Regions from separate parts of the Pseudoxanthobacter soli DSM 19599 genome, predicted to be linked through region 2. Evidence: predicted binding sites of a transcription regulator. Region 2 holds the regulator's gene; each other region holds the start of a gene.
The links. The regulator PhoB, encoded in region 2, activates phosphate uptake and scavenging genes when phosphate is short. The targets are predictions, from matches to a motif close to TGTCATNNANCTGTCAT.
Positions count from the first base shown of each region.

Region 1: olsB (l-ornithine N(alpha)-acyltransferase) is a predicted target of PhoB. The motif match lies at 1,492-1,508, and genes of this name have one in related genera.
Region 3: BUF17_RS03845 (pyruvate kinase) is a predicted target of PhoB. The motif match lies at 586-602, and genes of this name have one in related genera.
Region 4: BUF17_RS08935 (inorganic phosphate transporter) is a predicted target of PhoB. The motif match lies at 1,107-1,123, and genes of this name have one in related genera.

Region 1 covers NZ_FRXO01000003.1:432,311-434,511, reverse strand. Annotated here, with positions in the region: gene olsB (l-ornithine N(alpha)-acyltransferase) at 317-1,234, opposite strand; gene BUF17_RS09490 (FAD-dependent monooxygenase) at 1,800-2,201, opposite strand, start outside.
Region 2 covers NZ_FRXO01000003.1:91,661-93,861, forward strand. Annotated here, with positions in the region: gene BUF17_RS08050 (sensor histidine kinase) at 1-64, shown strand, start outside; gene phoU (phosphate signaling complex protein PhoU) at 216-977, shown strand; gene phoB (phosphate regulon transcriptional regulator PhoB) at 1,027-1,722, shown strand; gene BUF17_RS08065 (YceI family protein) at 1,956-2,201, shown strand, end outside.
Region 3 covers NZ_FRXO01000001.1:904,587-906,787, forward strand. Annotated here, with positions in the region: gene BUF17_RS03840 (LysR family transcriptional regulator) at 1-497, shown strand, start outside; gene BUF17_RS03845 (pyruvate kinase) at 766-2,201, shown strand, end outside.
Region 4 covers NZ_FRXO01000003.1:290,112-292,312, forward strand. Annotated here, with positions in the region: gene BUF17_RS08935 (inorganic phosphate transporter) at 1-873, opposite strand, end outside; gene nudC (NAD(+) diphosphatase) at 1,182-2,135, opposite strand.

The sequences.
Region 1 (2,201 bases), 340 kb from region 2:
GTCGCCCCGACACGTCGGGCCGGCCGAGAAGCATTTTGGAACCGTTTCAGACTACAAAGCACGCGCACGGTTGGGAATGGCCGTTCTGCGTCCCGGCGATCGACAGGCGCGGCATCCCGAAGATCCTCCGGGCGATCGGCCGGTACGCGCGGGACGGCGACGGCCGGAACGGCATGCGCACGGAAGCCCGGCGCCGGACACAGCCCCGCCATCAAGCCCCGTCGTCCGGAGAGCCGGTCCGGCGGACTATTTTCGAGCTTTTGAGTCTGGAGCGTTTTCATGTCGGTCGGATGTTGCCATCCGATCGGAAAGCGCTCTAGCCGGCGTGGCGGCTGGCGTCGGCGCCGTAATAGTTGATGTAGCGCGTGTTGATCTCGTCGACCGGCAGCACGATCAGCACGTCCGTCGTGCCGAACTGGTGGTCGATCACCGCGCCGTCGCCGATCTTGGCGCCGAGCCGCAGATAGCCCTTGATCAGCGGCGGCAGCGCATGGAGCGCCGCCTTGGCGTTGATCGCCTCCTTCGGCATCCGGTTCATTTCCACGAAGCGGTCGGGCAGGGCCGAAGGCCGCAGGCCGTCTGGCGCGCGGCAGAAATGGTGCAGGAACGACAGCGGCATCGCCAGGAGATCCGGGTCGGTGCCCTCGAGGCTGGCGCAGCCGATCATCAGGTCGCAGCCGTGCTCCAGCGTGTAGGTCCATACCCCGTGCCAAAGCAGTTCCAGCGTGCGCTTGGAGCGGTAGGGCTCCAGCACGCACGACCGGCCGAGCTCCAGAATGCGGCGGTAGGGCCGCGCGTCGAGCAGGGGCGAGAGGTCGAACTCCGAGGTGGAATAGAAGCCGTCGTAGCGGTCGGCGATATCCCGGCGCAGCAGCCGGTAGGTGCCGACCACCTTCGGCTTGCGCCGCTGGAAGCGCTTGGCCGGCGCCTCGTGATCGATCACCAGCATGTGGTCGCAGATGTCGTCGAAGGCATCGACGTCGCGCCGGCTCATCATCGCCATCGCGTCGGCGATGGCCGACATCTCCTCGTAGAACACCTTGTAGCGGATCGACTGGGAGCGCTTGATCTCCTGCCGGGTGCGGGCGAGGCGCACCTCCAGCGGACCCAGGCGGCCGAGCGTCGGGGCGTTCGGATCGAGCGGCTCGCGGCGGCCGCCGGGAATGCGGATGCCCGCGGGCGCCAACGGCCTGAAGGGAAGCGCGGCCTCGCCGAACCGGGGGTTGGCGGACATCAGGGCGGTCATCGCCGTGCGCGCGACGCCGGCACCGGCATCGACGAGGCCGAGCGCGCCGGCCCGGCGGCTCGGGAACGCTTCGGCAAGGACATCGGAAGACGGCGGCGTCGATCGTCTCATGCTTCCTCCGATGGCGGCGGGCTTCACTGGTGGCCCGGCAGCCAACCCGGCGCCGGCCGTTCCGGCCCCGCGCTCACAACACCCTTTTCGTCGGGCGCCTGCGAACCGTTAACCGCCATCAGAAACATAGTTGCCCGACGGTAATGTGACAATGTTTGCGGACACCCCCGCCCTGCGGCGGCGACGGGGCGCGGAAGGCCCTGCTGTCGCCCGGCGCCGCGGCCGAATGACGTTCGCATGGCACCGAGGGCGTCCGGCCCGAAGGCCGGGTCGCCTGCAAGAGGCTGAACGGGCATGGGATTCCGCCGGTCCTTCAGCGGATGCGGGCCACAGGCCGCCGGCTGTCGCGATGGCGCGGGGTTGCGCAGGCGCGACCGCAGGCGCGCGGCGGAACACGAAAAATTGCCGGACTTTGCCGGCAAATCAGTTTCGCGCGGCCGTGTCAGCGCGCTTCGGGCAGGCGCAGCGCGAGTTCCGCATAGGAATCGATCAGCCCCACATCGAGCGGGCCGCCGCGCGTGCCCACCACCTGATCGGGCCGCACGAGCACCCAGCCGCCCGGATCGACAGTGTAGCGCCGCGCCGCCTCGCCATCGGGATCGGTGACGGCATCGAGCTGGACGATGCGCACCGCGGGGCCGAATTCCTCGACGGACAGCGCGATCGCCCGCGTCGCCGTGGCGTCGCCGAACAGGAGAAGCGTGTGCACGGGACCGTCGCTCTTGCCGGTCTCGCGGGCGTCGAGGCCGCAGAGCAGCGGCCAGAGCGAGCCGGCCTTGCCCGTCTCCGGGTCGTGATAGGGGGCATCGAGCGCCCGCTCGCCCACCGTCGGCGTTCCCGCCGT
Region 2 (2,201 bases):
CGGCGAAAATGCCGGTCTTTCCAAAGAGTTGCACCTTCATAAAACGACCATCGGAGAGTCATAAAAGGAAGGCAACCGGGATCGGCCCAGAGGGCGTTCCAGGCGGCTTCGCGGCATTGGCCGCTCGGCAAACCCGCACGGCGCGCTAAGATGGAACAGAACCCGTCGTCCGGACGACTCGACCGGACGCCCCTGTTCCAAATCTGGAGATGGCAATGCCCCAGCACACCGTCGTCGCCTACGACGACGAACTGAAGCAGCTTGCCGGCTGGATCGCCGAAATGGGCGGCCAGGCCGAGCGCCTGCTGATCGACGCCGTCACCGCGCTGTCGCGGATCGACACCGACCTCGCCCAGCAGGTGATCGTCAACGACCAGCGCCTCGACATCGTGCAGCGCAAGGTGGAGGAAGCGGCGATCTCGATCATCGCCCGCCGCCAGCCGATGGCCCGCGACCTGCGCGAGATCGTCTCGGCGCTGCGTGTTTCGAACGATCTGGAGCGGGTCGGCGATCTCGCCAAGAACATCGCCAAGCGCGTGGTGGCCATGAACGGCCAGTACCAGTCGAAGCGGCTGGTGCTGGGCGTCGAGCACATCTCCGAGATCGCGCTCGAACAGATCAAGACCGTCATCGACGCCTACACCGCCCGCGACGTCGAGGCGGCGGAAGCGGTGCGCAATCGCGACGACGAGATCGACGCGATGTACACCTCGCTGTTCCGCGAACTTCTGACCTACATGATGGAAGACCCGCGCAACATCACGTTCTGCACGCATCTTCTGTTCTGCGCCAAGAACATCGAGCGCATCGGCGACCACGCCACCAACATCGCCGAGAACATCCACTATCTCGTGACCGGCGAGCAGCCCGCGCTCGACCGTCCGAAGCTCGACAACAGCAGCCTGACCTCCGTCGAGTTCGGCAAGGCCGAACAGGCGCGGGCGACGGCGGCGAGCACCGAAACCGGCAAGGCCTGAGGGCCTGCCGGACCCGCAAACCACCCAAGCACATCCGGGAAAGACGCCGATGCCGTCGGTGATGATCGTCGAGGACGAGGAGGCCCTGAGCCTCCTCCTGCGCTACAACCTCGAAGCGGAGGGCTTCGCCGTCGAAGCCTGCATGCGCGGCGACGAGGCCGAAATCCGGCTGCGCGAGAGCCAGCCCGACCTGGTGCTGCTCGACTGGATGCTGCCGGGCCTTTCGGGCATCGAGCTGTGCCGGCGCCTGAGGGCGCGGGAAGAGACCGAGCGGCTGCCGATCATCATGCTCACCGCCCGCGGCGAGGAGGCCGAGCGGGTGCGCGGGCTCGCCATTGGCGCCGACGACTACGTGGTCAAGCCGTTCTCGGTGCCGGAACTGATGGCGCGGGTGCGCGCCATCCTGCGCCGGGCGAAGCCGGAGGTGGTGTCGTCGCAGCTCAAGGCCGGCGACCTCGAACTCGACCGCGAGACCCACCGCGTGCGCCGCGGCGGCCGGGAAATCCACCTCGGCCCGACCGAGTTCCGCCTGCTCGAGTTCCTGATGACCTCCCCCGGCCGCGTGTTCGCCCGCGAGCAGCTGCTGGACGGGGTCTGGGGGCACGACGTCTATGTCGACGAGCGGACGGTGGACGTCCATGTCGGGCGCCTGCGCAAGTCCTTGAACCGCGGCAAGGCCAAGGACCCGATCCGCACCGTGCGCGGCTCCGGCTACGCCTTCGACGACCAGTTCGCGGCGAAGTGAGCCGGCGGCGCACCCTGACGACCGTAAAATCCGCATCCGGGCGGGAATAAAGTCCCCTGCCGGGTGTTTCATCGCGAGGCGGTCCCACTTCGGGGCTGCCGCTGCCTCGACGCGCGGGTTCGCCGGGCCGGGTTGGCCCGCTGCCGCTGCGAGAGGCTCTTGAATCTGGCGCCGCCGCTGAAGGCCCGCATTCGGAGGGTCGCAGGCACGACGCGCCAGTGAAAGGCGCTGCGATGAAATCCCGCTTTGCCGTGCGGTGCGTTGCCCCCGCCCTCATCGTTCTCGCCATCGGCGCCGGCGCCGCCCGCGCGGACGATCTTTCCGGGCTCGCCGGCCGCTATGCCATCGGCACCGGCACCAACGTCGCCTTCTCCGTGGCGGCGTCGGTCGGCCCCGGCATTTCCGGCCGCTTCACCGGCTTTTCCGGCACCATCGATTTCGATCCCGTCCATGCCGAGCGGTCGTCGGTCACGTTCGAC
Region 3 (2,201 bases), on a different contig from region 2:
ACCTTTCGATGCGGCAGGCGGACGTCGCCATCCGCCTGCGACAGCCGGTTCAGCCGGACCTGATCCAGCGGCGGCTGTTCACCGTCCACTTCCATCTCTATGCCTCGCCGGCCTATCTGCGCCGCTACGGCAGCCCTTCGGCGGTGGCCGATCTCGACCACCACCGCCTCATCACCTTCGGCGAGCAGGGCGCGACCTACCTGCGCGAGATGAACTGGGCGGAAACGGCGGGCCGCTCCCCCGATCAGCCGCGCCGGCCGACGCTGAAGATCAACAGCGTCGTCGCCATCAAGCGCGCCGTGCAGCGCGGCATCGGCATCGCGCTCCTGCCGGACTATCTCGTCGAGCCGGAAGCCGGCCTCGTGCAGCTCATTCCCGAGGCGGACCTGCCCGAGTACCACACCTATTTCGTCTACCCGGCCGAGCTGAAGAGCACGGCCCGCGTCCGCGCTTTCCGCGACTTCATCGTCGCCAAGTCCGAGGAATGGACGCACTGACCGGCGGCGGCTGTCGCCGGCCGGTTCCCCGCTGCCCCCGAGGGGTGGGTGCCGCCATGAGGCGGCTATCCACCGTCGTGTTGCGCCACGTCATGGCACCGTAATGCGGGCCGTCTAGCTTCGCGGTCTGGTTTGAAAGCGCGCGCAGCACGCGCGAAGCCGCCTGCGCGGAATTTGGCTTTCGAACCAGTGGGATGCACCAGCGATCGGGCCCTGGATATCGGCCGGTCGGGCGCCCCGCAATGGACACGACCGCCGAGGACGACCCATGACGATCTCCGACGACGCGCTCCCGCTGCCTTCGGCCGCGGAGGCGTTCGAGGCCATCCCGTTCGGTGAGGAGCCGCTCACCGCCGACGTGCTGATGCAGGCCGTGCTGCTGCTGCGGACGGCCGTTACCGGAGACGCGAAGAGGATTGCCGCGCATATCGGCGCGACGCCGGACGATGCCGCGATCGCCAACCTCGCCCACTATCTCGCCTTGCGCCATCACGACCTGCGCCCGCTGCAGCGCGAGCTGATGTGGCGGGGGCTGTCATCGCTCGGCCGGCTGGAGAGCCGCGTCCTCCCCACCCTCGATGCCGTCGCGGCAACACTCGGCGCCGTGACCGGCCATCCCTCGCCCTTCCCTGCCCCCGATAAGACCGCGTTCTTCGCCGGCGAGGCCCGGTTGACGGCCGCGACCGATGCCATGTTCGGTCCGGCGCCGGCAATGCGCCGCACCCGCATCATGGTGACGCTGCCGTCGGAGGCCGCAGGCGATCCGGCGCTCGTTCTCGACCTCGCCCGGCGCGGCATGGACATCGCGCGCATCAACTGCGCCCATGACGGCAACATCGCCTGGCGCGGGATGGCGACCAATGTGCGCACGGCCGCCACGGTCGTCGGCCGCGACATCAAGGTGCTGATGGATATCGCCGGGCCGAAGATCCGCACGGAGGCGGTGACGGCTCCCAAGAAGGCGAAGCTCCAGCCCGGCGACCGGCTGCGCCTCGTCGCGGGCGGCGAGCCGAGGGCCTGCGAGGCCGTCCCGTTCTCCGCCGCCGTGTCGCTGCCGGAAATGGTGACGCGCCTCACCCCCGGCGACCGCGTGCGCTACGACGACGGCAAGCTCGAAGGCGTGGTGGAGAGCGTCGCGGATGGCGAAGCGGTGGTGCGCGTGACCACCGTCAAGGCAGGCGGCACCAAGCTGCGACCCGAGAAGGGCCTCAACCTGCCCGACACGGCGCTCGGGCTGTCGCCGCTGACCGCCAAGGATGAGGACGACCTCACCACCGTCATCGAATGCGCCGACATGATCGGCTACTCGTTCGTCAGCCGGCCGGACGATATCGACCTGCTCGAGGCCGCGCTCGCCCGCCATGGCACGCGTGAACGCCCGCTCGGCCTCGTCGCCAAGATCGAGCGGCCGGAGGCGGTGACCAATCTGCCGGCGCTGATGGCCCGCGCGCTGCGTGCCCGGCCGTTCGCCGTGATGATCGCACGCGGCGACCTCGCCGCCGAGATCGGATTCGAGCGGCTGGCCGAGATGCAGGAGGAACTGCTGTGGCTCTGCGAGGCTGCCGCGGTGCCCGCGATCTGGGCGACGCAGGTGCTGGAAGATCTCGTGAAGGACGGCGTTCCCTCACGCGGCGAGATGACGGATGCCGCGATGGCCGCCCGCGCCGAATGCGTGATGCTCAACAAGGGCCCGGCGGTCGGCAC
Region 4 (2,201 bases), 200 kb from region 2:
CTGCGCGATCTCTTCCGGTGCGACGGTGCGGTTCAGCGCATAGGCGGTGGGCACGATGCCGATCAGGATCAGCATGATCAGCCCCATGCCCTTCTGGCCGTCGTTGGAGCCGTGGGCGAACGACACGCCGGTGCAGGTGACGACTAAAAGGCCGCGGATCCACCACGGCGGCGGATTGACGCCGTCCGGCTCCTTGTAGAGCGCCTGATTGCGGATGGTCGCCTTCATCGCCAGCAGCAGCGCGCCGGCGGCGACGAAGCCGATGACAGGCGACAGCAGCAGCGACCAGCCGACCTTGGCGGCCTGCGACCAGTCCACGCCGGAGGTGGCGCCCGGGCCCTGCATCAGCTGGTGGGCGAGGCCGACGCCGATGATCGAGCCGATCAGCGTGTGAGAGCTCGAGGCCGGCAGGCCGAGATACCAGGTGCCCAGATTCCACAGGATCGCGGCGATCAGCAGCGAGAACACCATGGACATGCCCGCGCTCGAACCGACCTGGAGGATCAGTTCCACCGGCAGCAGCGTGATGATGCCGTAGGCGACGGCGCCGCTGGAGACCAGCACGCCGATGAAGTTCCACACGCCCGACCACACCACCGCGAAATGCGGCGGCAGCGAGTGGGTGTAGATCACGGTGGCGACCGCGTTGGCGGTGTCGTGGAAACCGTTGACGAACTCGAAGCCGAGCGCCACCAGAAGCGCGAGGCCGAGCAGGATATAGGGCATGGCCTCGATCGGCTGGGTGCCGGTGGCGGCCATGTCGGAATAGATCGAGTAGGCGGAGAACAAAAGGCCGCCGACAAGCAGCGTGAAGAAGATCGCGGTTCCGGCCGGCGTGGCCTTGCGGTCCAGCGACGGCTTGCCGCCGTGCATCGCGGGCGCCGGCCGCGCGGCGCTGTGAGCGGACCCGCCCGTCGCGGCCTTGCGGCCGTGGGTGGATGCACGCGTCGCGGCACCGGTTCCAGCACCGTGATGCGCGTCGCGCCTGTCTTTCTTCTGTACCATGTGTCCCTCTGGGACGGCACGGCTGCCGCCGCACTCGGATCGCTCGCCGGTCAGGCCCGATGCCTGCCCTGACGTCGCGGGGCGATCCTGATCACCGCGACATGACAGTTGGATGACGTCCCGTTTCGCCCCGCCTGCGGCCAGCCGACACAGCCCGGCGGCCGCTGCGACGCCGCCTAACCGGCCGGAACGTCGGAGGCGACGTCGGAGAACGCCCAGGCCCGCAGCAGATGGTGCGCGATGGCGAACCCCGCCGGCGCCTTCAGCCCGTCCGGATGGGTTCCTTCCAGCATCTGCCGCACCTCCTCGCGGGGGAACCAGCGGCAATCCTCCAGCTCCGCGTCGTCGCGGCGGATTTCTTCCGTCAGTGCCTCGGCGAGGCAGCCGATCATCAGCGAGGCCGGGAACGGCCACGGCTGGCTCGCCATGTAGCGCACCCGGCCGACGCGGATGTGGGATTCCTCGCGCACCTCGCGGCGCACGGCGTCCTCGATGGTCTCGCCGGGCTCAATGAAGCCGGCGAGGCAGGAATACATGCCCGGCGCGAACCGGGCCTGACGGCCGAGCACGCAGCGCTCGCCGTCGACCACCAGCATGATCGCGACCGGGTCCGTGCGTGGGAAATGCACCGCGTCGCAGCTCGTGCAGTCGCGGCGGTAGCCGCCTTCGGCGATCCGCGTCCTGCCGCCGCACACCGAGCAGAAGCCGTGATGGCGGTGCCAGTGGACGAGGCTGCGCGCCTGCGCGACGAGGCCCTGCTCGTCGGGCGCGAGGCGCCCTTCCGAGGCGAGCCCGCGGATATCGGCCACCGTTTCGCCCGCTGCCTCCGCGGCCGCGCCGTCGATGGCGAGGGCGAAGCGGCCGTGGCCTTCCTCGATCCCGAGAAAAACGGCCTCTGCCGGGTCGATGGCGAAGCGGCTGGCCGTGGCGGCGGAGCGCACGATGGTCAGCGGCGTGTCGCCGACCACGACCCGGTCGTCGGCGACGAGCACGAAGCCGGTATCCGGCCGCGCCGCGAGCTCCGCCAGATAGGCGTCGTCCTTGCGGTGCTCGGCGGCGCGCTCGGTGCGCGTGCGGCCATATCCCGTGAGCCTGGAGAGGTCGATGGGCGGGAAGTCGATCGGAGCCATGCGGAACCGTCTTGAATGTCGTGGCGAAAGGGTCTGTGCCGGCCGTGCGGCCGGGGCTGGAGCACC